Regions from separate parts of the Arthrobacter sp. TJ-266 genome, predicted to be linked through region 1. Evidence: riboswitches for the same ligand, from Rfam matches in the RefSeq annotation. Region 1 holds a riboswitch; each other region holds the start of a gene.
What was found. A riboswitch is a leader RNA that binds a small molecule or an ion and turns the genes downstream of it on or off. The one in region 1 is predicted to bind cyclic di-GMP.

Region 1 (10,072 bases):
GATGTACGGCATGTCCCGGACGATCTCCTCCTGGATGATCCCGTACTGCTCCTTCTGCACCGCTTCGTCGTTCGTGGAGCGTGCGGCCGCCAGGGCCTCGTCCACCACCGGGTTGGTGTAGCGCGCGGTGTTGTTGTTCAGCGCGGACTCACCCACCGGCGTCGTGTTCGCCGAGTTGTACCACTTCTCGTACGCGTAGTACGGGTTGTTGGAGGGCTGCAGGCCGATCGACTCCAGCGTGAGCTGGTACTGGCCGATGTTGAGGTTGTTCACCCACTCGTTGTAGGTGATGGCCGTGGGGTTGAGCTCGATCCCCACCTCGCGGAGCTGCTGCGACATGGCGTCGTTCAGCGAGATGAAGTCGCTGTACCCGGTGACCGTCTGGATGCTGAGCGTGAGGCGCTCGCCGTCCTTCTCGCGGATGCCGTCACTGCCCTCGGTCCAGCCGGCCTCCTCGAGGATCTGCCGGGCTTCCTCGACGTTCGCGGTGGCCGGGGTCTCGGCGTTCTCGGGATCGGCGATCCAATCGGCGTCGCGCTCCGGGAGCACGAGCGTGGGCGATGCCGTTCCGGCGAAGCCGCCGCCGGCCAGCGCGTTCAGCTGCTCGCGGTCGATGCCCTGGTAGATCGCCTGGCGGACGGCCGGGTCCGTCTGCGGGCCCTCGCAACCGAGTTCCTCGTTGGAGCAGGTGAAGATCGAGGCAGTCAGGGCCGGGGTGTTGACGTAGGAGAGGCTCTCGTTGTCGGCGAGGATCTGCTCCAGGCCGGGGAGGAACGAGCTCATCCAGTCCACCTCGCCCGCGAGGAGGGCGCCGGTCGCGGCGTCGGCCGTGTCGAGGGAGATGTACCGGACCTCGTCGATGGCGGGCTTCCCCTCCTCCCAGTAGAGGTCGTTCTTCTCGAGGAGGTAGCTCTGCGCCGTGAAGTCGGCGACCTTGAACGGGCCCGTGCCCACGGGGTTCGAGTTGATCTCCGTGATGGGGTCCGCCACGTTCTCCCAGATGTGTGCCGGGACGATCCCGCGGTTGCCGAGCACGCTCGGCTCCTGCATGAAGGAGTTCTCCTCGAAGGTCAACACCACCGTGGTGTCGTCGGTGGCCACGGCCGTGGCGGCGAGGCCGGTGGTGTTCAGCTCCGGGGTCTCGTTCACGAGGTTGAAGGTGAAGGCGACGTCGTTCGCCGTGAACGGCTCGCCGTCGGACCACTGGACACCGGCGCGGGTCTTGATGGTCAGTTCCGTGCCGTCCTCGTTCCAGCTGAACGACTCGGCCAGGAGGGGCGTGGGCGGCTCGTCGGAGGCCGCGTTGTACCAGAACAGCGGCTCGAAGATGACGCCCAGCGTGGGCTGGAGCGCCGTCGAGGAGAAGGGGTTGAAGTTCTCGGAGATGGTGCCGGTCGCTCCGTTGAAGACGCTGATCGCGGTGCTCTCCGAGCCACCGTTCTCGTTCGCCGCTCCCCCGCCGCCACCGGCACAGCCGCTGAGGGTGAGGGTTGCGACGCCGAGCATCGCCGCGGCGGCCAGGCCCAGTCGCCTGCGGCCCGAGAGTGTTGAGGACATCTTTGTACCTTTCATCTGTGGCGGCGACAATGCCGCGGACAGGCCGACCGGATGGACCGGGACGAACCGTTGACTACTTTCTTAGGCCACTTTATTATCTAAGTCAAGTAAGTCTGTGACCTATGTCTCACGCTCTGAACCAGCCGGAATGCCTTCAAGGGAGAACAGCATGCTTGGTCGTACTCAGCACTCGCGCACAGGACGAACGGTCGCCGCACTCGGGGCCGTGGCAGCACTCGCCGCAGGGCTGCTCTCCGCCGCTCCGGCCTCCGCGGCACCACCGTCGCCCGACGTGCAGCGGAGTGGCCCACCCGTGGCGGTGGATCTCGCGGACGGGAAGGCGACACCGGAGACCCGCTCACTGTTCGCGTACCTGCAGTCGGTCCGCGGCAACGGGATCCTCTTCGGTCACCAGCACACCACCGACTACGCGGTGACGGATCCCGCCCCGAACGGGCTCGCCTCCGACGTCAAGAACGGCGTGGGTGACTTCCCCGCCATCTTCGGGTGGGACTCGCTGATCCTCACCGGGGACGAGCGGCCCGGCATCTCCGGGGCGACGCTGGACCAGAACGTCGACGTGCTGGTGGACGGCATCAAGAAGGCGGACGCCCTCGGCGGCATCAACACCATCAGCTCGCACTTCCCGAACTTCGCCACCGGTGGGCGCTACAACGACACCGGCGGCAACGCCGTGCGGCAGATCCTGCCCGGCGGTCCGAACAATGCCGCGTTCCTCGAATACCTCGACGCGTTCGCGGACGTCGCCGAGGAATCGGTGGACGAGGACGGCAAGCGGATCCCGATCATCTTCCGGCCGTGGCACGAGAACAACGGCGGGTGGTTCTGGTGGGGCGCCGGCCACACTACCAGCGCCGAGTACCAGGAGATCTTCCGCTACACGGTCGAGTACCTGCGGGACGTCAAGGGCGTCCACAACTTCCTCTACGCCTACTCCCCCAACGGGACCTTCGGCGGCACCACCGAGACCTACCTGAAGACGTACCCCGGCGACGACTACGTGGACATCCTCGGGTACGACCTCTACGACGGCACGAACGGCAGCCAGCAGTGGCTCGACTCCCTCGTGGCCGACACCGCGATGATCTCGCGCATGGCGGACGAGAAGCGCAAGGTCTCGGCGCTCACCGAGTTCGGCATGAGCGGGGCCCTGAAGCCCAACGGCCAGAACCCCGACCTCGCCTGGTACACGAGCATCCTGAACGCCCTGCGCAGCAACCCCGATTCCGCGAAGACGGCCTACGCGCAGACCTGGGCGAACTTCGGGTTGGAGCAGTACTTCGTGCCCTACCCCGCCTTCGGAACCACCCCCGAGCATGAGCTCATGCCCGATTTCCGCGCATTCCACGCCGACCCGGCGAGCTACTTCGCCGGTGATCTGACGAACGTGTACGAGCGCCGCACCCTGCCCGTCCAGCAGAAGGCGACGGTGCACATCGTCACCCCCACGGACCGCCAGCGTGTCACCGGCCCGACGACGACGGTCCGCGTCAGCGCGGCGGGCGTCAGGAACCCGCAGGCCACCTTCTCGGTGGACGGCGGCCCGGCACAGGCCCTCACCCTCGACGCCGCAGGGTACCTCTCCGGCTCGTACACCGTGCCCAACGGCAACCAGGAGTCACGGACCGGCGTGCTCCGCGTCACCGTCACGGAGGGCAACGGCAAGGGCAACAAGGCCACCTTCACCGATGAGGCGCTGCTGCTCCTCGGCCCCGCACCCGTTGCCGTACCCGGGGTCGTCGACACGTTCGAGGGCTACTCGGGCGACGACGTCACACTCGACGAGGTGTACACGAGCGCCGGCGTCAACGCCATCGCCCACTCCGCCGAGAACAAGGCAGGGGGAAGCTACGGACTCTCCTACAGCTACGACTTCGCGTCGCAGAACTACACGGGGATCGGCCGCACGGTCGATCAGGACTGGTCCGGCTTCACCTCGCTGAACGCCTGGATGCTGCCCGACGACTCGGGCACCGGCGCCACGCTGCAGGTCGTGGCCGACGGCGTCTACTTCGAGTACAACGTACCGCTCTCGGGTACCGCACCGCTGCAGGTCTCGGCGCCGTTCTCCGAGTTCAAGCCGGCCTCGTGGGACACCGCGAACGCGGGCGCCGTGCTCGACGCCGGGAAGCTGGCGAACGTCACCCAGTTCAGCCTCTACCTCGGACAGGGCCAGAACGGCGTCCAGCAGGGCACCATCTACGTGGATGACATCATCGCCAGGTAGAGCACGCAGCACACGAGGGACCGGCGACGGCGGCCATCGACCGTCATCGCCGGTCCCTCCTCTGTGCTGCCGGTGTGGCTTGTCGGTGCTGTCCCGGCGCCCTACATTGAGCCCATGAGCCACACCGACGCCTCTCGCCCCGGCCCCGCGCAGCCCCCCGCAGCCGGCGCGTCGGTCTCGTCGCCGACCTCGCAGCCGGCGTCTTCGCCGGTGTCTTCGCCGGTGTCTTCGCCGGTGTCTTCGCCGGGCTCGGCGGCGGGCTCGGCGGCGGGCTTGGACGCGGGCTCGGCGGCGGCGGAGGACGCGGCGGCACGGGGCCTCGCCGTCGAGCTCGTGAGCCGCGACGGCGAAACCGATTTCGGCGACCTCGCGGCGGCGCAGGGGCTCTCGGAGGACGACGGCGTGAAGACCCTCGTCGTCAAGATCAGCGGTGGCACCCCGGTCTTCGTCCTGATCCCCGGCACGAGACGCCTGGACTGGGCGAAGCTGCGCGCCCTCCTCGCCGTGAACAAGGCCTCCCTCGTGACACCCGAGGCCGCGCTCGAACTGACCGGGTACCAGCCCGGCACCATCACGCCTCTCGGCAGCCGCACGGCGCTGCCCGTCTACGCCGATGAGCGGATCACTGGCCGGGTGGGTATGGGATCGGGTGCGCTCGACACGCTGCTCTTCACGGACGCCGAGGCCCTCCTCGCCTCCCTCGGCGCGGTCGTCGGGGACGTCACCTCCGCCGTGACGCGGTGAACCGGATCCTCAGTCCAGAACCCGGGCGTAGCAGACGGAGTGGTCCTCGCCCGCGTACAGGCCGAAGTTATCGATCCGCCGGTACCCCTCACGCTCGTAGAAGCGCATGGCATCGGGCTGCTCCGTCCCGGTCTCGAGCAGCAGCTCCCGGCAGCCCCGGGCGCGCGCCTCGTCCTCCAGATCACGCAGCACCGCCGTGGCGACGCCCTGGCCGCGCAGCTCCGGCCGCACGTACATCCGCTTGATCTCGAACCCGCCCTCACCGAGCGGACGCAGACCGCCACAGCCCACGGCCTCGCCGTCGGCCGTGCGTGCGACCACGAAGTAGGGCACGTTGTCCGCGGTGGGCGGCTCGCCCGGTTCGTGGTCCTCGCTCCCGTAGCGCACGTGCAGCTCCGCCTGCTGAGCGGTCCGGAGGAGCACGGCGTCGGGGGCGTCGTACGTGGTGCGATCGATCGTGAGGTGCACGGGTCTCCGTTCGGCGGCGGGTGTCAGCTCCATCCTTCAGGATCCGGACCCCCGCCTGCATCACCCGTCCGGCTCGGCCTGCAGGTGGACCAGCACCGCCTGCTCGGGACTGAGCACGCCACCGGCCTCGACGACGTCCGCAGGCTGTCGCTTTGGTGAGGCACGGGACGGTCAGGGTGTGCCTCGGGCCACGGGACCAAGCCCTTCAATGCGTGCACACCGGGGCGGGCGCCGCATGGTGATCGAGGTCCGCCTATCGCTGAAGGCCCATTGGTACTAAGTTCATCTACTGAAGATAGTGACCGATCAGAGGACATACCGTGCTGCAGGGAACCATCGTCTTCGCCGGTGACAGCGTGACGGATTGCGGCCGCCGCGAGGATCCCGAAGGGCTGGGTCACGGCTACGTGCGTCTCCTCGCCGGCAACGAGACGCTGGTCGGCGCCCGGGTCCGCAACGCGGGCGTCGGCGGGGATCGCCTGGCCGATCTCGGCGAGCGCTGGCACCAGGATGTCGTCGCCCTCGAGCCGGACCTGGTCACCGTGCTCATCGGCATCAATGACACCTGGCGCCTGTTCGACAGCGGACAGCACTCCGACCCGTCGGCGTTCGAGGATCGCTACCGCGGCCTGCTCGGCGCGTTGGGACCCGCCACGCGCATCGTCCTGATGGAGCCCTTCGTGCTGCCGATCGACTCAGGGCAGGAGGCCTGGCGCCCCGACGTGCAGACCCGGATCGACGCCGTCCACCGCCTCGCGGTCGAGTTCGGAGCAACGGTGGTGCCGACGGATCGCACACTCCGCGAGAGGGCCGCGACCCTCGGGGCAGAGGCACTCGCCGCCGACGGCGTGCACCCCACACCCCTGGGCCACCAGGAGATCGCCGACGCCTGGATCAGGGCCGTGGAGCGGTGACCGCGGCCGACGAGCGGAGGTCGACGGCCCAAAAGGTTAAGCCTTCAACTTCCCGAGGCCCTGAGCTACCATGGACCGTGATCGAAAAGACCCGCCGCCGCGAGTCTTCCCGAGGTAGAATCATCGACCTCATCCGCTCCTGGGGGCCGATCAGCCGGGTGGAGTTGGCCGAGAAGACCGGGCTCACCCAGGCCACCATCTCCACGCTCGTGAGAACCCTCCTGTCCGAGAACATCGTGGTGGAATCCGGCCGTGGTGAATCGACCGGCGGAAAACCCCGGATGTTCCTCGAACTGAACCCTGCATCGCGCCTCGGCCTCGGCGTGCACATCGGGCAGGACTACATCACGTACATCGTGGCCGACCTCCGCGGGCACGTGATGGCGCGGCGACGCGTCGAGGGCCCGGGAGACACCAGCCCCCTGACCGTGGTGAGCCGTATGACGCGTGACATCGACGCGCTCATCCTCGAGTCGGGCGTGGCACGGTCGAGCATCGTCGGGCTCGGCATCGCGGCGCCGGGTCCGCTCGACCGCGTGGCCGGCACCGTACGGTACGCGCCGTCCCTGGAGATCTGGAGCGACTTCCCCATCAGGCGGGCGCTCTCCTCCACCACCGGCTTCCACTGCGAGTTCGACAACGACGCGACCGCCGCGGCGATCGGCGAGTACTGGCTCGGCGCCACGGAGGGGTACTCCACCTATGCGTCGGTGTACATGGGCTCCGGCATCGGCTCCGGGATCGTCATGGACGGCACCATCTACCAGGGCGTCAGCTCGAACGTCGGGGAGATCGGTCATGTGAGCGTGGACGCCAGGGGGTTGCCCTGCCCGTGCGGGAACATCGGCTGCCTCGAGCTGTACGCGAGCCCGAAAGTGGTGGTGGCGCAGGCAGCCGCTGCCGTCGTAGCCGGGACGCTCGACCTCCCGCTCACAGGGGTGATCTCGGAGGACTTCGCGGCCATCGGTTCGGCAGCGACCGACGGCGACGAGACGGCGCTCCGCCTCATGCGGGAGTCTGCCGAGTACGTGGCCAGCGCGGTGATCTCCATGGTGAACCTCCTCGATCTCCAACTCATCGTCCTCGCCGGAAGCGCCTTCTCCACGGCCGGGAGCTTTTATGTGGACATCATCTCCAGTGCCCTGGCGGAGCGCGCACTGGCCCGCGCCATCCATCCGGTCGAGGTCCGGCTCTCGGTCAACGGGAACGACGCCGCGGCGCTCGGCGCCGCGACCCTGGTGCTGCAGGACAGGCTGTCCCCGCGCAGCCTCAGATCGGTCTCCTTCGCCTGAGGGACCTGATACGCCCGATGCGCGGCCGGCGACTCCGGAGCGGGTCAGAGCGCTATGAGGGCATCCACGATGTCGCACGTCTCGGTCCGCGTGGTGTAGTCCGCACGCACGTCCATGAGCCGGATGGTGCCGGTGGCGTCGCTGACGAGCACCGTGGGGAACGGGATGGTCGTGGTGCGGTCCATCGCAGCACCCACCACGTCCATCCCGAGCGCAGCCCGTGCGCTCATCGCCTCCTCGCTCGGAGTCATGACGATCCCCAGGCTGCGGGCGAGTGCGTTTCCCTCGTCGCAGTACAGGTCGAGCGTCACTCCCTCCGCCCGGGCGGAAGCGGCCGCCCTGTGCGGATCCTGCGGGCTGACCGCGAGGAGCCTCGTCCCGAGGGCGTCCACGACCGGTCGCAGCTCCCGCTGGTAGGTCCTCAGCGCGATGGTGCAGAACGGGCACCACGAGCCGCGGTAGAAGACGATCACGGCGGCGGCACCGACGAGCAGCGTGCTCAATCGCTCGGACGAGCCGTCCACGCCGCACAGCACGGCGTCCGGCAGTTTGTCACCGACCACCGCCGTGTCCCTCGGCACACCGGCACGCCGGAGGTCCTGCTGCTCGCGCTCGAACACCCTCGCGAGCTCGGGGCCGATGCGCGCGTTGAAGGTGGGTAGGAAGTTCTCGACCTGCGACGCGATCGTTGCCGTGAAGTCCGTCCTTCGCTTCATTCGCTCTCCTTAGGGCAGGCATCGACATGCCCGCACCCACACCCATTGTGGCGGAGGTCACCAACGATTCCCAGTAACGGCTCGCACGCGCCCGGTGTGGGATGCGCGAACAAAGGACCGCTTCACCCGCGCCACGGCACGTGTTCGGAAACCGACGGCTCAGCAGGAGCCCTCTGCGCTTAACCTGCGCGGATCCTTTGGCACACTTCAGCGGAAGTCCGCCCTACTGTGCTTCGTCCGGCGGCAGAATAGAACCAGACCGCTGACACCCCGGCAGATCCTTCAGCCCGGAGCAGGCGCTCGACGACAACGGCAAACCCGGCGTGAGCCGGGGACGCAAAGCCACGGGACCCACGCGGTCAGCCGGGCCACCGAAACCAGTGAGGTCACATGTCTCCCGCCCTTCGCTCCCCGTTCCCGGCATCACTTCCGAGCCCAGCTGTCCTCCGCCTCGTGATCATCGCGGTGACGAGCGTGCTCCTTCTCGTCGGTCTGACGCCGTCGTCCGCCGGTGCGGCCGCGACGATCAGCCTCAGCAGCGCGACGGGCGCGCCCGGAGCCGCCGTGACCGTGACGGGCGCGGGCTTCCCGAAGCGCGCGACGACGACCCTCACCGCGGGTTCAGCGACGGTCACCGTCACGACGACGTCCACCGGCGCCTTCCGCACCTCGATGGTCCCGGCGGGTTCCGGCGCCATCACGGTGACGGCGACCGCCGGCACGGTAGCGGCTCGCGCCACCTACACCGTCACGCCGGCGCCTACACCGGCCCCATCGCCCGTCGACCCGGCCGTGAACCCTACGAAGGGCATCCGGTTCGGCGTCGGCACCAACGGCGGCCCTGCGGCCGCAGCCGAACTCGACGAGGTGGCGCGCCTGGCCGGCGAGGCGCCCTCGATCGTGCTCTCCTACAAGGACTTCCGGCAGCCGGCCCCCATCGCGGAACTCGACGCCGTCCGCGCGCGTGGCGCGGAGACCCTCCTGACGTGGGAGCCCTGGGCCTGGGGTGGCGGCGTCGACCAGCCCGCCTACTCGCTCGACCGCATCACGGCGGGCGACTACGACGCCCACATCCGCGAGTGGGGCCTGGCACTCGGCGCCTGGGGCCAGCCCGTGTACCTGCGCTTCGCGCACGAGATGAACGGCGACTGGTACCCGTGGGCCGAGGGTGTCAACGGGAACGGCGCGGGCGACTACGTCGCGGCCTACCGCCACGTCCATGAGGTCATGGCCTCCACGGGTGCCTCGAACGTGCGCTGGGTCTGGAATCCGAACGTGCCCTACTGGGGTTCGACCCCCCTCGGCGGCCTCTACCCGGGCGCCGGGTACGTCGACGTCGTGGCCCTCGACGGCTACAACTGGGGGACCTCGCAGTCCTGGAGCGCATGGCAGGAGCCGGAGGCACTCTTCGGCGAGGGCATCGCGCAGCTGCGACAGCTGGCTCCCGGTAAGCCGATCGTCATCGCGGAGACCTCCGCGTCCGAGCTCGGCGGCTCGAAGGCAGGGTGGATCAGCAGCCTCTTCGGCTACCTGTCCGCCCAGCCGGACGTCGCCGCCCTCGTCTGGTTCCACATCGACAAGGAAGCGGACTGGCGCATCAACAGCTCCACGACGGCGTCCGATGCCTTCAGAGCGGGGCTCGCCGCACGTCGGTGACTCCGGTGCAGGTCGCTCCTGTAGGTGGCGCGTTCCGCAGGCGCGTCAAACTCACGAGGTGTCGTTTCTGCCGCATCAGGTCGAGACAGTAGTTAGCGTGCTTGAGGGTGTCCCGTTTAGGGCGCCATCACCGGGCTTTTTCTCGGGCGGGGCATATGGGAATCGCTCTGATCAGGCGTGAGTAAGTCAAGCTGTCAGTTCGCACGGTCGCCTGCACAGATGCTCAAGGTCGTCTGCACGGCCGCAGACCGACCGGCTTACGGGCGCCTCGGAATCCGGATCTAAGACTCGTTTACAACCGAGGCAATTTCGTCCGCGATTTCGGCGATCGTGTCCGTGGCTGTGTTTCGAGCGATCTTGTCCACAAGAGAAGGGGACTGCCTTGCGATCTCGTCTCGAGATACTTCGTGCCAAATCGGAAGCATGCGTTGATCGCCGTTGACGCTGAGCCCGATGATTCCATCGAGTTCGTACTGA
Region 2 (10,072 bases), on a different contig from region 1:
TCAACGAGTACACGCCGCCGCGCACCGCCGTGGCCGAGGCCTGGGTCCACGCCGAGCGTCGCTCGCGGTATGCGAGCCCCGAGGGCCTCGGACAGGCCTTCAACTTCGACCTGCTGCAGGCCGGCTGGGACCCCCGCGAGTTCCGCGACATCATCACGAAGAACCTCACGGAGGCCACGGCCTCGGGCGCATCCTCCACCTGGGTGTTCTCCAACCACGACGTCGTCCGGCACGCCACCCGCTACGGGCTGTCCCCGTCGCCGTCCGAGGGCGGGGCGATGAGCACGCACGGCCGGGACTGGCTGCTCGCCGGTGGCGCGGAGTCCGAGCTGGACCGTGAGCTCGGTGAGCGCCGGGCCCGCGCGGTCACGCAGCTCATGCTCGCGCTGCCCGGTTCGGCCTACCTGTACCAGGGGGAGGAGCTCGGCCTGCACGAGGTGGCGGACATCGCCGACGCGGACCGCCAGGACCCCACGTTCTTCCGCAACACGGGCGTGGACGTGGGCCGGGACGGCTGCCGCGTGCCGCTGCCCTGGACGCGTGACGGCGAGTCCTTCGGCTTCGGGTTCGGCCCCGCCCACCTCCCGCAGCCGGCGTGGTTCGGCGAGTACGCCGTGGAGGTGCAGGAAGCCGACTCCTCCTCGCACCTCAGCTTCTACCGCCGGGCGCTCGCGCTGCGACGCGAACTGCAGGGCGAGGAGCAGTTCGAATGGGTGGACGGCGGCTCCGACGAGGTGCTCCACTTCACGCGGCCGAGCGGGTGGCATTCGGTCACGAACTTCGGCTCGACGCCGGTGGACCTGCCCGCGGGCAGGCTGCTGTTGAGCAGCGCCCCGCTCGAGGACGGCCGTCTGCCGGGCGACACGACCGCCTGGCTGGTCTGACCCGGCCCGGTAGACCGCTCGATGACCGACGGCGGGTTGCCCTCACGGGGTGGCCCGCCGTCGTCGTCCCGGGGTGTCCGGGCCGGGTGACGAACGTCGCGCGGTGAAGGCTGCTGAGGCCCCGGCGCGCCGTGTCGAGGGGCCGCTGCGGGTTGCACTCCGCCGCAGGCCCTCGAAATACTGGAGGGGACGCGGAGGAGGGCAGCGGCATCGGCAGGTCGAACGAGCACGAGGAGCGGTTGCGCAAGGCCTCCCAGTACCGTGCCGCGCGGGGCGCCGGGGACGCGAGCGATGCGCTCGCCGAACTCGAACGGCAGAACGACGACGGCGGCGACGAGGCGACCGGCGAGATGGCCCCGCTGCGACAGGGCGAGGACGAGGTCAAGCGGGCCCGGCTGATCGTGGACCGCGCGATCGCCCGCGGCGAGTTCGACAACCTGGCGCTGGCCGGAAAGCCGATCCCGGGGCTCGGCGAGGCGCACGACCCCGACTGGTGGGTCAAGGGCCTGATCCAGCGGGAGAACATCACCGGCCTCGGACCGCGCGCCATCCTGCTGCGCACCGAGGACGCCGAGCTCGACGACCGCCTGGACCGCCAGTACACCGAGAAGCAGGTGCGGGACATCCTCGAGGACTTCAACTACCGCGTGATCGACGCACGGCGGCAGTTGCAGGGCGGGCCGCCGGTCATCACGAAGCTCCGCGACGTGGAGGCCGAGGTGGAGCGGTGGCGTGAGCGCCGGGCCACCGCGAGGCGCGCAGCCGAGGAGGCCGCGCCGCCCGCGCCGGAGAAGCGGTCCCTCTGGCGTCGGATCTGGCGCGGCGCCGACTAGTTCGGGATCACCGAGTAGAGGAACTTCCTCTTCACCATGACCCAGATGATCATCGTCACCACCGCGTGGATCACGAGGCCCTGCCACCAGCTGGTGCGGTCGAGGCCCGGCAGGTTTCCCACGGCGAGCACGAAGAACACGTGGACGATGAACACGTACAGGCTGGACTGCCCGAGCGGGATGTACAGCCAGCCGAACGCCCTGTTGAGCGGCTTCCAGAAGCAGGTGAGGACGATGTGCGCCGCGACGACGAAGAACGCGAGGTCGATCAGGCGCCCGGGCTGCATGAACACCCGGACGTACCCGGCGTCGTACAGGCTCTCGTAGAAGCCCTCGGGGACGAACGGCAACTCCAGGCGGAACGTCGAGTTCAGCCACAGGACGCCGAGGCCGAGTGCGTAGACACCGAGCAGGGCGCCGAAGAGGAGCTTCCCGGCGTTGCGGCTGAGCGCGTCGATGATCTGCCGGCGGTAGTAGCCCACCACGATCCCGTGCACGAAGATGACCTGCCACGTCAGCAGCGGGAACACGTCCTGGAACTGCGAGTCGACCACGCGTACGTGGTAGATGCTGTCGATGACGTAGAGGGACCAGCTCACCAGCAGGAGCAGCCACCACAGCTTCTTCCGCAGCAGTTCCACGAGCAGCGGCACGGTGAGGGTTAGCACCACGAACAGACCCATGATGTTGAACGTCCACGGCCCCATGTTCAGGAGCAGCAGGTCGCGGATGGCGTACCCGGGCGGTGGGTAGTCGAACAGCCTGGCGGCATTCGGGTAGAGGTCGTAGACACGCCCCGCCGCACCTCCGCCGTCGTCGCCCGTGCCGCGGTCGGTGAACGTGGTGATCACATCGGCGTCGATGAAGGGCACGAGAGCGAGCAGGTACACCGCGAGGATCACGCCGAGGGACGTCAGGTAGAGACGTAGCGCGCGCTTGAGGGTGCCCTTCAGCGCGGCCTTCGAGCCGAGCCGGCGGATCGCCACCGGGTAGACCATGCCCATCACCACGCCGGAGAGCATGACGAACAGTTCAGCACCCGTGATGGCCCCGACGATGTTCAGGGCCAGGAAGGACCACGGACCTGCCACTTCGATGTGGGTGACGACGACGGCGGTGATGATCCACCCGCGCAGCAGATCCAGGCGCATATCGCGCGGGTTCCGCTCGTCCGGGTAGCGCCACTGCGGCACGAATCTCCGGGCGAGCCCGGCGAGGAGCACCAGGACGAACAGTCCGACGACGGATCCGACGAGCCAGTTCATCGCCGTGCTGGTGGGGGAGCCTGATTCCCATACCTGGGACGTCGCCTCGTTGGCGTCCTCCTGGGCGACCACCTCGGTGATGGGCCCGAGCCGGAGGCCCGGGTCCGTAGCGAGCGTGTCGGCGAGCGCCGCCGTCGCGCCGTCGTCCGTCAGGAGCCCCCAGTCCACCGTGTGGCCTTCGGCCTCGGGCTCCGGCCGCGAGGATTCGAGCCAGGTGACGGCCCCGATTTCGGGATACTCCTCCGCGATGCCGGGTGCCAGCACCTGCTCCAGCCAGGCCCGTTTGATCTCGGTCTCCGGCGCGCTGTCTGCGTCCTCGGGATCGAACAGGGCGGCGGTCTGCACGATCATCCGCTGGTCCCTGCCGGAGGCGTACTCCTTCGCGAAGTCGATCTGCGGGGCGCCGGGAGCCGCGCCGTACACGCCGGCGAGCTGGTCTGCGAACTTGTCCGGCTCCGGCAGCACGGACGTCCGGATGGCACCCGAGTAGGTGCGGGCGCCGTCGGTGACGGCGACCTGCCCGCTCTCGTAACTCCCGAAGTGGTAGAGGGACAGCCCCACCCAGTCCACGGCGTCGTCGCCCGGGTAGTAGGGCGCGTAGGGGTCGTCACCGCCGTCGATCAGGCCGTTCCCGTTGCTGTCGAGTGCCGGGACGCTGCCCGATTCCAGCCCCTCGACGGCGCCGTAGGCCTCCGTGAACGGGTACCCGGCCGCGTACGACGGCGCCCACACCATCGCCGCGGACGGCACCTCGGCGTGCACGACGTCCGCGACGGTGCGGAAGGCGGCCACGTACGCGTCCGGCTGCTGGCCCCAGCCGAACCAGGTGCCGTTCATCTCGGGTGCGAAGCGGAGGAAGAACGCGGTGCGCACTCCCTCGCTGATCCGCCCCAGGGTCTCCGCCAGGTGGGCGGCGTCCTCTGCCGTGAGCTCCTCGAGCGGAACGGTCGGTTCGAGCGAGACGACGGCCAGCGCGCCGAGCGGTGCGTTCTGCCGAGCGAGGTCCGCGAGGTCGCGTTCGGCATCGGCGTCGAGCGGGTAGGCGACGGGACGGCTGTAGAACGACGGCGTCACGCCGGACCGGTCCGCGTAGGCGCGGGCGCCGGAGGCGGACCAGTCGAGTTCCGGGCCGAAGTAGCGCCCCTCGGTGAGCGACGTCGGGTCCTCGATGGGCTGCTGGTCCTGCGTCGTCATGGTCACCGCTGGGGCGGCGATGGCGCCGGGAACCGCGGTGAGGGCGGGTGTGCCGAGCGCGATGAGCGCTGTCAACCACACTGCCATCAGAATCCGGACGGGTCCCCTCCGGCGATTCCGCCCCCGGGTGAGACCGGTCATTCCCTGGCGTCCTGCCTTTCTTTCGCACGAGCGATGTCCGCCTGATAGTGCTCGTAGCCGCGGTAGCGGACTGCTTCGATGATGACGCTGAAGATCACGAGGTCGAAGATGACCCAGACGATGTTCACGGTGGTGCCGAGGACGTCCGCCTGGCCCACTGCGAGGCGGATGATCCCGATGATCGCGGCCCCCAGCAGCAGGCCCATGGCCCAGAGCTGCGGCTTCACGAGGTCCCAGCGGAGCTGCGCATCCTGCTGCAGTGTCTTCGGGGTGACGGCGAAGTCCAGGCTGCGTCCCAGGTACACGTTGCCGAACGCCGAGGTGACCGAGCGGATCCACACGGGGAACAGGGCCAGCGAGTACTGCTGGCCACGCCAGGTCTTGGTGCCCTTGCCCACGATCGCGAAGAGCAGCTGGTTCACCACGAGGAAGGGGATGAGCCGCGAGAAGAACTCGATGCTGATGGAGTTGACCGGGAGGATGCCGAAGATCAGGTAGATGATGGGCGCCGCGATGTAGATCAGGGCCGTGAAGCCGGAGAAGTAGCTCCACATGGTGGCCCCGTACATCAGCTTCTGGGCGATCGTCAGGCCCTTCTGGGCGAAGGGGTTCTCGCGGAACATGACCTGGATGGTGCCCTGCGCCCACCGGAGCCGCTGCGTCAGCATGGAGTTGAGGTCCTCGGGCGCGAGGCCGTCGGCGAGCTTCTCGTGGTGGTAGGCGGATTCCCACCCGAGCGAGTGGAGCCGCATGCAGGTGGCCATGTCCTCGGTGACGGAGATGGTGGCCATCGGCATCACGGCCTGCGCCTCCCCGCTGCGGTCCGCGTTGACGGAATCGATGAGGACGCGGACGGCGTCGATCGCTGCGAGTGGCGACCAGGCGCGCTGGGCGAGCTGGTCGAGGGCGGCGTCGTCGACCACGGCGAGAGCGGGGGTCGACGCCGAGGCGTCCTGCAGACCGGCGTCGAGCCCGGCGATGTCGAGGTCCTCGAGCGACGCGAGATCCGCGTGGAACGCAGCGATGTCCGCGCTGACGAGCAGGCGCGTGATGGAGACCATCCGCTGCTGGAACTCGTAGGTGACCTCCGAGATGCCGTGCCCCTTCTGCAGGCGGCGGCGCACCCTCCTCAGGTCCTTCGCCACGAGGTCCAGGGCGTCGACCATGCGGTCGTTGCCCGGATCCAGCCCCTTCTTCGCCTTCGCGATGACCTTGTCCGAGGTCTTCAGGGCCTTGTGCAGGGCCAGTTCGATCTCCGTGACGTAGCGCGTGACGCCGAGCTGCATGAGGGCCTCGCGGCGGATGATGGCGTTGGAACCGCAGAAGAAGGCCGCGTTCCAGCCGTCCTTGCCCTGCTGGATGGGACCGTAGAACAGGGGCGCCTGGCTGCCGAGCGGGTCCGAGTCCGGCACGTTCACGAAGACCTGCGGGGTCTGCACGAGGGACATCTTCTCGTTCGTGAAGTACCCGAGCGTCCTGTGCAGGATCTCCGGATCGGGGATCTGGTCGGCATCGAGGATCACGAGGAACTCGCCGTCCGTGGACATCAGGGCATTGTTCAGGTTGCCCGCCTTCGCGTGCCGCGGCATGTCCTTCCAGTCCGCCGAACGCGTGATCCAGCCGATCCCCTCGGCGTCCGCCGCTTCTCGGACCTCCGCCCGGTTGCCGTCGTCGAGGATCCAGGTGCGGTGCGGGTAGCGGATGGCCTTCGCCGCACGCGCCGTGGTCAGGACGAGGTCCAGGGGCTCGTTGTACGTGGTGATGAAAACGTCCACCGTGAGGCCCTCCGGCGCCTCGGGCGGCGTGCGCTTCTTCAGCTTCCAGACCGTGAAGCCGAACAGCAGCGAGTCGATGAGCGAGTAGGTCTCCGCGAGGACCAGGGGTATGGCGATCCACCATGCATCCCAGTTGATCGAGTAGAGCCAGCGCCACACGATGTAGTTCAGCCCGAGGACGGTGGTCACGAGCACCACGGCGCGGATCAGCAGCCTGCGTCCGCCGGAGTCCTCCTGGTGCGGGTTCATCTCTGCGGCCGTGGACCCCGATGATTCGGTACTCATGATGCGGGACTCCCGTTCCTACCTGTGCGCCTGGCACTGCTTCGGTGCCGGCCGGACGCCGGACCGGTAGCGCTGGGCCGCCCATCCGGTGTCAGGGGCCGCGAATACTGGAACAAAGGTACCTGAGTGTCCGGACGGGTCCCATACGGGATAGGCCGGGTTGACCCACTGCGTCAATCCTGAGGCATTGCTGAGCGAATCCGCCGGGTGGGGGCGGCGGATCGGCGGGAGGATGGAAGGGCCGGAGGCCCTGTGGTCGAGGACCGACGGCGGCGCTCGGGCAACCGCTCAGCGAGAAGGGCAAAGCCGGTGCGAACCGGTGACGCAAAGCCACGGAACCCTCGAGGTCCGCCGGGCTACCGAACGAGAAGGTCTCCGCCATGCTTCCTTTTCCCGTACGTCGTCGTGCCCGCCAGGCAGTCACCGTCGAGACCCGCCCACAGCACCGGCGTCGGAACGCGGCGTCCTTCATCGGGGCCGTGACCGCAGCGCTGATGCTGGCGGTCGCCGTCCCGGCACCCGCGACCGCCGCCGACACCACCCCGATGGCGGCCAACCCCGGCCCGGTGGGCGACTTCGCCTGGAAGGGCTTCAACTGGGAGAAGCGGTGGTGGAGTGGCGCACCGAACTACAACAAGCTCTTCGACCCGGCCAACGTCAGCAGCCCCGACGCGAACGGCCATGTGACCATGACCCTCTCCAACCCCACGGGCAAGGCGGCGATCGGGGCGGAGTTCAACACCACGCGGCACGGCTTCGGGTACGGCACCTACAGCACCACCATCGAGAAGGACCTCACCACGCTGCAGAAGGAAGTGGTGTGGGGGTGCCTCTTCACCTACGACCCCGCCGTGGCCCCCGGCTACAACGAGATGGACCTCTGCGAGGCCAGTTCCTGGGGCGGAGGGAGCAACTACAACCAGGTGTGGCCGGTGACGCAGGGCCACGGCTTCTGGTTCGACGCCACCAAGCCCCCCGGAGTGGGCAACAACACCGCAATCTTCGGTGTCACCAACCACCCAATCCTCACCCACCGCCTGGTGTGGGAGCCGAACAAGCTCACCTTCGAGACCTTCGCGGGGGAGGGCTACGCCGGGCCGCTGCTCAAGCGCACGGTGTTGGAGGGCGAGAACGTCCCCGAGCCCGCTCGCGAGACCATCCACTTCAACCTCTGGGTGACCGACGGCGGCGGAGGCACTCCTGCGGCGGTCATGCCGGAGAAGGTGGTGGTGAGGGACTTCTCCTTCGTGCCGGCACCGGCGCCTGCCCCTGCTCCGGTTCCGGCGCCTGCCCCTGCTCCGATTCCGGCACCTGCCCCTGCTCCGGCACCTGCCCCTGCTCCGGTTCCCGCTCCGGTTCCCGCTCCGGTTCCCGCTCCGGTTCCCGCACCCGCTCCCGCTCCCGCACCCGCTCCCGCTCCCGCACCCGCTCCGGCGCCTGCCCCGGTACCCTCCATCAAGCTCGCTGTGGCGAGCGCCAAGGTGCGCGGCGGGATCATCACGGCGCTGGCATGGTCGGGGACGAAGGCGACGACGGTGACCCTCGTGACGAACGGTGTCAGGACCACCATCCCCAATACGGGCCGCTACTCGACGACGACGACGAGGGCGTCCGTCAGCTACCAGATCTGCGAGGGGACACGCTGCTCGCCGATCGTCCTCGGCGGGAAGTAGACCCCGCGGCGGGAGGCCCGTCCGACGGGGGACTCAGCCCGGCGGCTCGGACCGGCTCACCAAGGGTAGGAAGACCGAACCTGTCGACGGACAGCCGGTACCATCACGGCGTCCACGTGGTCAGTACGGCATCTCGTCGAAGATAGAGCGGATGCCCAGGGTGACCGTCCTTCGTTCTCCCCCAGCACTTCAGCGCGATGCCGTGGGACGCGACACGTGCATGGACGACTGTGGCTCGGTCCCGGGCGAAGGTGTCGGCTCCCCATGCTGCGACCATGAAGTCGTCCGCGACCTCGCGCATGCACTGATCGAGGATCTGGTCATTGCGCGGGCCGACGGGGTCTACATGAGTGCGTAAGCCTCGAGGGTCGGTGGAGCGGAGCGCGAAGAGGTTGACCACGCGGAGCCCGTCGAGTCCGAGCGATCGGGCGTAACTGATGCAGCGCCGGATGGTGGGGTCGTCACCGAGCCCGTCAGCGACGGAGGGGTTCAACATGACGAGGTGCAGGATGTTCCGTGATGCCTCGTCGTCGCCCCAGTGACGGTCGAGGGTGTATCGATACTCGCCGTCGATGTGGGCTCCACGTCTCATGGTGCTACCTCGTCTTCTGATCACTGGGCCTCGCCGGCAACGATAGTGCCGTCCGCCGTCCGCCGTCCGCCGAGCGCGGAGAGTGAGCCGCACGGATCCGGCCGATGCACTGGCTGCCTACATGTCCGCGTAGCGGGCAGCCCGCCCGAGCGCCTCGCGCAGGCCGTCGGCGTCGAGCTGCGGCCCGTAGGCGGGGGTGTCGCGCTGGAAGCGCCACCCCTCCGCGAGGGCACCGGCGTCGACGGTGTCGAAGCCGAACTCGTCGAGGAGCTCGGTCACGGCCTGCTTGGCGTCTGAGTCGTCACCGGCGATGGGCAGGGCGCGACGGCCCGGTGTCCCGGTAGGTGTGCCGTCCGTGGTCAGCTGCGCGAAGTGGATGCCGTTGAACACCTTCACCACAAAGGACCCGGGGAGGTGGCGCTGCAGCAGTTCGCTCGTGGTGGTCGTCTCGTCGTCGAGTTCGGCGATGTGCCCGTCGCGCTCCGGGTAGTAGTTGCACGTGTCGATGACGAGCTTGCCCGCCAGCGGCTCGGCGGGGACGGCATCGATGCTCCTGAGCGGGATGGTGACCACGACGACGTCGCCCCCGGTGGCCGCCTCCTCCACCGTGCCGGCGCGTGCACTGTCACCGAGTTCGGCCACGAGCTCCTGCAGCGACTCCGGGCGGCGGGAGTTGCTCATGATCACGCGGTAGCCGCGGGCGACGGCGAGGCGCGCGAGCTGCCCGCCGATGTTGCCCGAGCCGATGAACCCGATGGTGCTGCGGACGCCACGTGGCTGCACGGACGTGTCCGCCGCCGTCCGCGTGTGCCCTGTCGGTGTGGGCGTCGTGTCCGGGGCTGTGTTCGGGGCTGTGTTCTCGGTCATGCAGGGACAACAGCGTGTGCGCGGTGTTATTCCTCAGGAGTCAGGTCTCAGCGGGCGCCCGCGTCCGTCCACACGTAGAACTTCTCCGGCCGCCCCGCGGACCCGTACTGCGGGACGATCCGCGCCTGGCCCCGCGCTACGAGGAACTCCAGGTACCGGCGGGCACTGACGCGCGCCATACCGAGGCGCTCGGCCACCTCGGAGGCGGAGGTCCCGCCGCCGTGCGCACGGACGTCCAGCATCACGGCGTCGAGCGTGGGGGCGGAGAGGCCCTTGGGCGGCAGGAGCGCGGCGGTGCCCGTCGCAGTCCCCGACGCGCTTCCCGGCCCGGCGCCCGGAGTCGCGCCCGTGCGGAGCAGCTGGTCGATCCGCCCCTGGTCGAGGGCGGAGGCTCCGGCGGCCGCGTGGTCGTCGAGATCGCGGCGGTAGGCGACGTAGTGGTCCAGCCGCTCGTTGAGCACGGCCGCGTTGAACGGCTTCACGAGGTAGTGCAGCACGCCGCCGGCCACGGCGGCACGGACGGTGTCGAGTTCGCGGGCGGCCGTGATCGCGATGACGTCGAC
Region 3 (10,072 bases), 160 kb from region 1:
GGAGAGGTACTGGAGCGAGATGTTCGTGGAGGTGGCCGAGGAGAGTTCCTTCTTGGCCTGCTCGGCAGCTTCCTTGAGGCGCTGCAGGGCGATCTTGTCCTTCGACAGGTCCGCACCCTTGGCCTTGGCCTGCGAGAGCAGGTAGTCGACCACGCGCTGGTCCCAGTCGTCGCCGCCGAGGCGGTTGTCGCCGGCGGTGGACCGCACCTGGATGGTCGAGAACGCGTCCTCGTCCTTGCCGACCTCGAGGAGCGAGACGTCGAACGTTCCGCCGCCGAGGTCGAACACGAGGATCAGCTCGTCCTCCTTGCCCTTGTCGAGGCCGTAGGCGAGGGCGGCCGCGGTGGGCTCGTTGACGATGCGCAGCACCTTGAGGCCCGCGATCTCACCGGCCTCCTTGGTGGCCTGGCGCTCGGCGTCGTTGAAGTACGCCGGAACGGTGATGACGGCGTCGGTGACCTTCTCGCCGAGGTAGCTCTCCGCGTCGGTCTTCAGCTTCTGGAGCGTCCGCGCGGAGATCTCCTGCGCGGTGTACTTCTTCCCGTCGACGTCGACGTTCCAGTCGGTGCCCATGTGGCGCTTGACGGAGGCGATGGTGCGGTCGATGTTGTTGACGGCCTGGCGCTTGGCGATCTCGCCGACCAGGACCTCGCCGGACTTGGAGAAGGCGACGATCGACGGCGTGGTGCGGGCGCCCTCGGCGTTCGCGATGACGGTGGGCTCGCCACCTTCGAGGACCGAGACGACCGAGTTGGTGGTTCCGAGGTCAATACCTACTGCACGTGACATGCAAGTTCCTTTCGACTGCCCGGGATTTGCGAGGCGCTCATCCGCCGGGCGCGTGGATTGAGCGTTCTGCACTCAACTGTAGTCCCGCGGGTCGGTAGGACCAAACCGAGTTGAGTCGACCCGACTCAGGTTGACAGCTCAGGCAGCAGGCACGGCGGTGATCAGCCCTTCCCGGAAGGCGTCGACGAAGAGGGCGTGATCCTCCCGCACCCGCTCCGCGTAGGACTCACCGAAGGTGACGATGTCCTCGATGAACGCCTCGGTCGCCGAGCCGACGACGGCGAGGATGGCCGTCTCGGTCCGGAAGGGCACGAGGTCGTGGTCGCTGTCCTCGTCGGTGGAGCAGTGGATCTTCGCCGTCGCCTGCCCCAGCGCCTCGAGCACCGGGGCCATCTGGTCCGGTTCGGTGAGGTCGTCCCAGGAGAGGTCGCGCTTGTAGGGCGAGAGTTCGGACACCACGAAGGAGACCCCGCGAAGGGTGGTGTGGCCGAGGAAGGGATCGGTGTGCGGCTGCAGTGATCGCTGACTGATCACGGCCCGGTGCCCGTCGTCCTCGAAGAAACCCCGGACGCGCTCGTCGTCGACGATCCGGCTGGGCGCCGCGATGGCCGACTGCTTGAGGGTCAGGATGATGTCGTTCTCCTGTGCCTCGTCGAAGCCCTCGATCAGGACGTTGTAGGCGGGCAGCCCGGCGCTGCCGATGCCGAACCCCTTCTTCCCCACGATGCCCTTGACGCGGTAGTACACGCGCCGTCGGGACCTGTCACCGTCCGGGATCGTCTCCAGGTAGCGCGCGAAGGCCTCCGCCACCTCCGCGTACTCGGCGTCGTCCAGCATCCGGATGGAGCCGTCGTCACGGAACTGCCGCTCGTCGTCCACGATCACCGTGAGTGCGTCGAGCAGGCGTGTCCGCCGCGCCGAGCGGGCCTGCTGCAGGACCCGGTGGATGGTGCCCTCGGTGTTCTCGAGCCCGAAGGCGAAGGCCGATTGCTCGTCCTCGACGTAGTCCGCCACGCGGCCGAGGTAGGCCTCGAGGTAGGTGCGTGCGAGTGCACGGACGGACTGCGACGGCAGCGCCTTCTGCCAGCACAGCAGCGTCAGGGATGCGACGAGGCGGCGGAGGTCCCAGGAGAAGTGGCCCACGTAGGCCTCGTCGAAATCGTTCACGTCGAAGATGAGCCGACCCTCGTTGCTCATGTAGGTGCCGAAGTTCTCCGCGTGCAGATCGCCGTGGATCCAGACCCGGGCGGTCCGCTCGTCCGCCCAGGCGTCGTCGAGCTCCGCCATGTCCGTGTAGAAGAGGGCGGCGCTGCCGCGGTAGAACGCGTACGGATCAGCGGCCATCTTGCGGAACCGGGCGCGGAAGGCGAGTGGATCCGCCACCATCAGGTCCTGGTGGGCCTCGACGAGCGTGCTGACGATGAGCTGCTGACGTACGGTGCTGGCGTCCATGCGCCCACGGTACGCGCGCAACCTGTGCGGCCGGCGGCGGTGATGCGATACTTCCCGGATGGACCTGGACCAGTGGTGGATGCTCGTGATGCCGCAGACGCGTGACTGGCTGATCGCGCACAACGGCGAGCCGCTCTCGCCAGAGGTGGTGGCCGACATCAGCCGGGCGGGCGGCCTGATCGCCTCCGAGACCTGGTGGATGGGCGAGCGTGGACCGGACGGCGTCCACCTGTCCGACGCCGCCACGGACTGGATCGAGGAACGCGCCAACCTCGAGCGGTGAACGGGGAGGGAGCGGTCACCCGAGGACGAGCATCACGGCGAGCGCCAGCATGACGACGGCGATCAGGGCGTCGAGCACGCGCCACGCCGACGGTCGCCGGAAGAGCGGGGCGAGGTAGCGGGCGCCCACCCCGAGACCGGTGAACCACAGCACGGAGCCCAGCCCGGCGCCGGCGGCGAACCACCACCTGCCGTCGGTGCCGTGCGTGCTCGCGAGGGAGCCGAGCAGCAGCACGGTGTCGAGGTACACGTGCGGATTGAGCCAGGTCAGGGCCAGGGACGTCCCGAGTGCGGCCTGCCACGACGTGGCCCGCGTGCCGCCCTCGGCGTCGAGCGCCTCCCCCTGCACCGCGCGCCGTGCCGCGAGGACCGCGTACCCCGTGAGGAAGAGGGCCCCGGTCCACCGCACGACGTCGATCAGCACCGGCGCGCGCTCGATGATCACCCCGAGTCCGCCGACGCCGAGGCCGATCAGCAGCAGGTCCGAGACGGCGCAGACGGTGACGACGAGGGCCACGTGCGAGCGCCGTAGGCCCTGCCTCAGCACGAAGGCATTCTGCGAGCCGATCGCGATGATGAGGGTGAGGCCGGCGGCGAGCCCGGTGGCGACGGTGGTGATCATGCCTCGAACGTAGGGCGTGACGCCCGGTGTAGACCAGCTAATCCTTCTACAGCATGGTAAGAAGTGCTCATGAAGGACGTCGACGCCGCTCAGGCGCGTGCTCTCGCTGCCATCGTGACCGGCGGCAGCTTCGAGGCCGCGGCCGAGGCGCTCGCCATCACGCCGTCGGCCGTGAGCCAGCGCATCCGGGCTCTCGAGCTGTCCGTCGGGCGCCCGGTCGTATCGCGCACACGACCTCTCCGGCCCACGGAGGCCGGGCTCGCCGTCGTGCGCTTCGCCCGCCAGCTGGATCTTCTCGCGGCCGATCTCGCCCTGGAGCTCGCGGCGACCGGCGAGCAGGAGCGGCAGCACATCACCATCGTGGTGAACGGCGACTCCCTCCACACCTGGGTGCTGCCCGCCCTCGCCCCCGTGGCGGGGAACCTGCAGATCGAGGTGCTGCGCGAGGACCAGGAGTACTCCCTCGAGCTCCTGCGCAGCGGCGCGGCATCGGCCGCGATCACCTCGGTGGCCACTGCGGTCCAGGGGTGCAGCGCACAACCGCTGGGCGTCATGAGGTACGTACCGGTGTGCACGCGCGAGTTCCGGCGGACCTGGTTCAGCGCCGGCGCCACGCCGGACGAGCTCGCCGCCGCGCCGGTGATCGTGTTCGACCGCAAGGACGACCTCCAGGACCGCTACCTCCGCAGCCGCTCCCCCGGCGTCCTGGCGCCACCGCGTCACTACGTGCCGGCCGCCCAGGAGTTCGCGGAGGCGATCAGGCTCGGCATGGGCTGGGGGCTCATGGCGGAACTGGAACTGAGGGAGGGTGCGGCCGGTCTCGTCACCTTCGACCCCGGCGCTCACGTGGACGTCCTGCTCCACTGGCAGCAGTGGAGGCGTGGATCCCGGGCGCTCGGCGCGGTCAGCGACGCGGTGCGCCGGGCTGCGGGTGTTCTTCGACGGCAGGAGACCCCGTCATGACCTCGCCCCGGACCCGGGCGACCTCTCGGAAGTGTCGGTCGGCGTTGCTACCATGGTCGAGCGGGCGCACGCCCGTCGACAAAGGCAAACCTGGTGCGAGGCAGGGACGCAAAGCCACGGGACCCTCGGGGTCAGCCGGGCCGCCGAAGAGAACAGGGTCACGAAGCATGTTCCGGAGACGACATTCCGATGCATCCCGACCGGTAGCCGATGGCCTCGGCCGTTGCCCGGCACACGTGGTGACCGCGAAGGCCTCACCGCGCACTCCACGAACATCGGCCCAGTATGAATAGCGCCCCGGTCAGCGACCGCCGCGCGGCCGTGGTGATCGAGGACGATCTCGATATCCGCAATCTTGTGTGCGCCATCCTCGAGCAGGGCGGCTTCCAGGTGTCCGGGGCCACCACCGGGCGTGAGGGCGTGGACGCCGTCCGCGCCGAACAACCCACGGTCGTGACGCTGGACATAGGCCTCCCGGACATCGACGGCTACGAGGTGCTGCGCCGCATCCGCGCCACGACCGACTGCTACGTGGTGGTGCTGACGGCGCGCGACGAGGAGACGGACATCCTCACTGCCCTGCAGGCCGGGGCTGACGACTACGTACTCAAGCCCTTCCGACCCCGCGAATTGCGGGCGCGGATCGACGCCCTGCTGCGCCGGCCTCGTGTCAGCGACGTGGCACTGCGCCTCGAGCCGCCCTCACCCGACGCCGTCGTCATCCCGCCGTCCGGAACCGGCGGCGGCCCACCCGCGGACGTCCTGCGCCATGGGAACCTGGTGGTGGACGGCGGTACCCGCACGGTGGAGTGCGCAGGCAAGGAACTGCCCCTCACGAAGACCGAGTTCAACCTGCTGCACGAGCTGCTGAACAGCAAGGGCGCCGTGCGGACCAAGGAGGATCTGGTCCGGGTGTCTCGCGGCAAGGAGTACCGCGGCTACAACTTCGTGAGCCGGACGGACGAGCGAGCCATCGAGGTGCACATCGCGAACCTCCGCCAGAAGCTCTCGCGCAGCGAGGGTGACCCGGACCTGATCACCACGGTCCGCGGCGTCGGCTTCAGGATCATGCCGAGTCGCTCGCCCTGAGCCGGAACCGTCAGACCGATCCGGGATAGGTCAGCTCGAGCTGCCGCAGGGTGTCCGCGGCGCAGGCGCGGAGCACCTCCATCACGTCGGAGCCGGCAGACGCGTCCGCGGCGAGGGTGGTGCGCGCGGCCCGTGCGGCATCACCCAGCCGGCCCGCCCCGATCATGTCGGCCGAGATGCTGAGACTGATGACGGCGTCCCTCGCGCCGGTCGTGTCACCATCGCGCAGTCGCAGGTCCAGGCGGTCGAGCTTGTCGCCGAGGCTCGTGGAGAAATCCCTCGCGAAGCGGGATACCACAGCTGTGTCCGAGAAGTCCTGCCGCATCTCCCGCAGTACCCGCGGATCCAGGACCATCGAGGGCGCGTCCGCTCCTGGAACGGCGTCGTCGGGGGAGGCCGCGCCGTCGTCCTGCTGGAAGCCGCGAGGCTGCGGAGTGGGATGCGTGGACACCCCCTCAGGGTAGCCACGGCTGAGTGCCCAGTACCGGTATCCACAGGTTCTTGCGCAAAGCCTGAGGATGATGCCCTCGACCTCACCGCGCCTCCCCCATCTCCTGCGGATCGGAAGAGGTCCAGCTCTCACTCCCCGGGAGTGATCGTGTATTCGAGGACCTGACGGGGATCCCCGTCCTGCCAGTTGACGCTGATCTGGACGCCGGAACCGAGCTTCGTCCCGACCGGCAAAGCCTTGTCGTGCGAGGCGTACAGGCCGGATTCGTCGTCGGACACCCACTGGTCCACCGCCTCCGCCTGCACCCCGTAGGTGTCCACGGAGGCCACCACCTCGGCGACCAGCTCGTCGGGCTCATCGAAGACCCGGAACAGGGTGATGGTGTCCACGGCCGCACCACCCGAGGCGTCGAAGAGCTTCAGCATGGGCGTCTCGAGCACCACCTCGCCCTCCGGCATCCTCACCGTGACCTCGAGCGGAGTGGTTTCGTCCACCGTCACCATGGGAATGAAGGCGTCATCGGCGAGACCGATGTCGGACTTCGTCAGGGCGCCCGATGTGAGGTTCAACGTGGCGGACCGCGCATCCTTGATCGCCTCGACACCTCCCTCGTCGAATCGCGAGGATCCCGCCTTTGTCAGTTCCATGGCCTGTGCTCCTTCGTTGCTGCCTGATGACGAACACGCGGTGAGCGCAAGCGCCGCGCACATCACGATGCCAGCGACGGTCCGCCGGAGGGTCGCACGCGTCACTGGTTCACCTCCACACCGAAGCCATCGATGATCCTCTGCGTGAGGTCGGGGATGGTGTTGGAGGGCCGGTTGGCCTCGAGCCGGTCGCCGAAGTCGGAAGCGATGATGCGCCGCGCCTCCTCCGGGTCGTTCTGCAGCAGCTCCTGGTAGCCCGGCAACGTGTCCTCCACGATCAACTTCCACCTGTCTTCCTGGTTGGCGATGTTCCCGTCGGGAAGTCCTGTGGTCCAGTCCACGCTGCCCTGCAGTGGGTTGTCCCGGCCGAAGACCGTCTCGGGTCCCGGTGTCTCCTCGGAGCCGCTCAGCGGATAGACCTCGGGGTAGCTCGTGGCACCGGCAATGCTCGGCTCCCCCACCAGGGTCATCCCCCACGTGACGACATCCCCCGTGCCCGAGCCGGAGGTGCCCATGAGGACCGCGAGCTGCTCCAGCTGCTCCAGATTCGCGCCGATCATGCCTCTGGCGGTCATGCGTCCCCCACTCCTCTGCTCGTGGCCTGGCTCATTGCCCTGCCCTCGACACCGGCGAGGATCTCACCACAGGCTATGGCGGGCGCCGGGTGGTGTCCGTGGAGAGAGGTGCCCATGTCCACCTCCGGGCAAGGACACCGGAGGGAAGGCCGATGTCACCGTGGTGACGGTACCCGTCCGAGCGCCGACGGCCACCAGATCGTCGGACCGAGGTCGTAGGCGAGGGCCGGGATGAGCAGGGAACGCACCAGCACCGTGTCCAGCAGCACGCCGAACGCGACCACGAAGGCGATCTGCGCGAGGAACAGGATGGGGATGACCCCGAGGGCAGCGAAGGTGGCGGCGAGGACGACGCCCGCCGACGTGATGACACCTCCTGTCACGCCGAGCCCACGCAGGACCCCCGGCCGGGTGCCGATGCGCAGCGACTCCTCGCGGACGCGGGTCATGAGGAAGATGTTGTAGTCCACGCCGAGCGCCACGAGGAAGACGAACGCGAACAGCGGGACCGAGGCGTCGGCGCCCTCGAAGCCGAAGATGCCGTTGAACACCAGCGCCGAGACGCCGAGCGCCGTCGCATTGGACAGCGCGACGCTCGCCACGAGCAGCACCGGGGCGAGGACGGAACGCAGCAGCACGATCAGGACCAGCAGGATCACGAGCAGCACGATCGGAATGATCTTCACGAGGTCCGCGAGCGCGGTGTCGTTCGTGTCGATCGCCACCGCCGTGACGCCTCCCACGAGCGCGTCCGTCCCGGCGTCGTCGAGCGCTGTCCGCAGCTCGCGCACCACGTCCTCGGCGCGGTCCGAATCGGCCTGGTACTCGAGCGTGCCGCTGATGAGCACGCGGCCGTCCTCGACGACGGCGGCACCGGTGGGATCAGCCGTGACCATGGCGTCGGAGATGCCCGCCTGCCCCGCGACGACGTCGAGCGCAGCCTCCTGCTCCGCCTCGGGGGCCACGACGTACACCGGGCTGCCCGAGCCGGCGTCGAAGTGACGGGCCAGGGCGTCCTGACCGTCCACGGCGTTCGAGGGCGTGAGGATCAGGGCCGACTGCGGCACCCCGTTGGCCTGCAGCTGGGTGAGCCCGAGTGCGCCCGCCACCAGGATGAGCAGCGAGGCCAGCCACACCGCGCGCGGACGTCGCGCCACCAGCAGGGCCACGCGCCGCCAGACACCCTTCAGCCTCTCCAGGCCCGTCTCCGCGCTGACCGCCGTGGGGCCGTCGAGGGCCACGTGCCTGCCGTGGTGCGGTGCCGCCACGGTGGCCCGCTCTGCATCGAAGCGCGGGCGGAGCGGCCAGAACGCCGCCCTGCCGAAGAGCACCAGGAAGGCCGGGAGCAGCGTGAGAGCAGCGGCGAGCGAGAAGACGATGCCGATCGCGGCGATGGGCCCGAGGCTCTTGTTCGAGTTCAGGTCCGAGAAGAGCAGGCAGAGCAGGCCGAGGATCACCGTGGCGCCGGAGGCGAGGATGGGCTCGAACGAGCCGCGGTAGGCCACCCGGATGGCCTCCCACGTGGTGCGGTGCTCGGTCAGCGCCTCACGGAAGCGCGCCACGAGCAGGAGCGAGTAATCGGTGGCGGCGCCGATCACCAGGATGGACAGGATGCCCTGGCTCTGCCCGCTGAGCTGGATCCACCCGAGCTTCGCGAATCCGAAGACGAGCAGGATCGAGGTGGCCAGCGCGAACACGGAGGTCAGCAGCACGAGGAAGGGCAGCACGAGGGAGCGGTAGACCGCGAGGAGGATGAGGAACACGGCGCCGAGGGCGACGGCGAGCAGGATCCCGTCGATGCCGCCGAAGGCGGCCACGAGGTCGTTCGTGAAGCCCGCCGGCCCCGTGACATAGCCGGTGACGCCGTCGGGCAGTTCGTCGTCGAGCGTGGTCCGGAGCTCCGCGACCACCTCCTCCAGTTCGGCGTCGGAGGAAACGAACGCGATGTACTGGACCGCGAGGCCGTCCTCCGACGGCACGGGCCCGACGACGGCGGGAGCACCCTCGGCGGGCGCCTCGAGGCCCTCGACCGAACCGAGCGTGGCTCCGAGCTCCTCGTAGGCGGCGAGGTCGGCCGGTGCGATCGCCGTCGAGGACTCGGCGACGATCACCGCAGGGATGGCGTCCGACTCGCTGAACTGCTGCTGGAGCTCACCGGCCTCCGTGGACTCGGCGCTCGCCGGCAGGAAGGAGGCCTGGTCGTTGCTCGAGACCTCCTCCAGACGGCCGAACGTGGGCCCGCCCACCGCGGCTCCCGCCAGCCAGATGAGGACGACGACGATGGGCAGCACAACCCTGAGCCAGCGGTTCTTCATGTCTCTCCAGACCTCGGGATCAATCTCTACCGCAGAGTATATCTATCATGGAGATATATGGAACTCGCTCTAAGCTGAGCACGGAGGTGGTACATGACGACGCGCCAGGAGCTGATGGCTCTTCTGCGGCAGTTCACGATCGAGACGGACCGTTACGTCGGGGCCGCGAGCGACCGCGACAGCCTGTACCGGACGGACCTCCACGCGCTGAGCATCATGATGGGCGCCGCCGGGGCAGGCCTGACCGTCACCCCCGGCATGCTCCGCGAGGAGCTGAACCTCAGCTCTCCCGCGACCACGGCCCTCGTGGACCGCCTCGACTCCGCCGGCCACGTGACGCGGAAGCGCAGCGAGGTGGACCGCCGGCAGGTTCACCTCGAGCTGACGGACAAGGCCCGCACCACCGGCGCGGCACTGTTCGCGCCGCTGGCCCGGCGGATCGACGGCGTCTTCGACGGGTACTCCGACGAGCAGCTGGCCCTGCTCCGCACCATGATGCAGAGCGTCACGGAGGCCACCGTCGAGGCCACGAAGGACGCGCAGGGCGGCTGACCCGCGCTAGTCTCCACCCATGGACGAGGAGACCTACTCGCACGGCCATCACCCGAGCGTGCTCGCGGCGCATGCGGCACGCACGGTAGCGACCTCCGCGGCGTACCTCGAGCCGCTCCTGGAGGCCGGGATGGACGTGCTCGACGTCGGCTGCGGCCCCGGGAGCATCACCGCGGAGTTCGCCGGCATCGTGGCGCCCGGCTCCGTGCTCGGCATCGACAGCTCCCCCGACGTCGTGGCCCAAGCCGTGGAGCTGTACGAGGACATCCTCAACCTCGAGTTCCGCACGGGCAACGTCTACGACCTCGACGCCGCCGACGAGTCCTTCGACGTGG

Region 2: it holds a riboswitch for cyclic di-GMP, as region 1 does, so the genes downstream of both, AC4D12_RS13150 (LamG domain-containing protein) here and AC4D12_RS00700 (glycoside hydrolase family 26 protein) in region 1, are expected to answer to the same signal.
Region 3: it holds a riboswitch for cyclic di-GMP, as region 1 does, so the genes downstream of both, AC4D12_RS01565 (response regulator transcription factor) here and AC4D12_RS00700 (glycoside hydrolase family 26 protein) in region 1, are expected to answer to the same signal.

Annotation. Positions count from the first base shown of each region.
Region 1 covers NZ_JBZCNC010000001.1:126,791-136,862, reverse strand. The annotation lists gene AC4D12_RS00735 (ABC transporter substrate-binding protein) at 1-1,557, opposite strand, end outside; gene AC4D12_RS00730 (glycosyl hydrolase) at 1,727-3,805, shown strand; gene AC4D12_RS00725 (aminoacyl-tRNA deacylase) at 4,040-4,549, shown strand; gene AC4D12_RS00720 (GNAT family N-acetyltransferase) at 4,559-5,017, opposite strand; gene AC4D12_RS00715 (SGNH/GDSL hydrolase family protein) at 5,338-5,931, shown strand; gene AC4D12_RS00710 (ROK family transcriptional regulator) at 6,009-7,223, shown strand; gene AC4D12_RS00705 (peroxiredoxin-like family protein) at 7,268-7,939, opposite strand; cyclic di-GMP riboswitch class I at 8,241-8,315, shown strand; gene AC4D12_RS00700 (glycoside hydrolase family 26 protein) at 8,330-9,595, shown strand; gene AC4D12_RS00695 (DUF1883 domain-containing protein) at 9,877-10,072, opposite strand, start outside.
Region 2 covers NZ_JBZCNC010000004.1:311,790-321,861, reverse strand. The annotation lists gene AC4D12_RS13170 (glycoside hydrolase family 13 protein) at 1-884, shown strand, start outside; gene AC4D12_RS13165 (DnaJ family domain-containing protein) at 1,094-1,717, shown strand; gene opgC (OpgC domain-containing protein) at 1,714-4,263, opposite strand; gene AC4D12_RS13155 (glycosyltransferase) at 4,314-6,341, opposite strand; cyclic di-GMP riboswitch class I at 6,667-6,741, shown strand; gene AC4D12_RS13150 (LamG domain-containing protein) at 6,758-8,050, shown strand; gene AC4D12_RS13145 (DUF1643 domain-containing protein) at 8,154-8,642, opposite strand; gene AC4D12_RS13140 (NADPH-dependent F420 reductase) at 8,760-9,509, opposite strand; gene AC4D12_RS13135 (response regulator) at 9,557-10,072, opposite strand, start outside.
Region 3 covers NZ_JBZCNC010000001.1:285,426-295,497, reverse strand. The annotation lists gene dnaK (molecular chaperone DnaK) at 1-789, opposite strand, end outside; gene AC4D12_RS01585 (DUF2252 domain-containing protein) at 928-2,241, opposite strand; gene AC4D12_RS01580 (hypothetical protein) at 2,300-2,524, shown strand; gene AC4D12_RS01575 (LysE/ArgO family amino acid transporter) at 2,540-3,145, opposite strand; gene AC4D12_RS01570 (ArgP/LysG family DNA-binding transcriptional regulator) at 3,215-4,108, shown strand; cyclic di-GMP riboswitch class I at 4,182-4,256, shown strand; gene AC4D12_RS01565 (response regulator transcription factor) at 4,394-5,197, shown strand; gene AC4D12_RS01560 (hypothetical protein) at 5,208-5,648, opposite strand; gene AC4D12_RS01555 (hypothetical protein) at 5,777-6,295, opposite strand; gene AC4D12_RS01550 (hypothetical protein) at 6,397-6,870, opposite strand; gene AC4D12_RS01545 (MMPL family transporter) at 7,026-9,185, opposite strand; gene AC4D12_RS01540 (MarR family winged helix-turn-helix transcriptional regulator) at 9,279-9,737, shown strand; gene AC4D12_RS01535 (methyltransferase domain-containing protein) at 9,757-10,072, shown strand, end outside.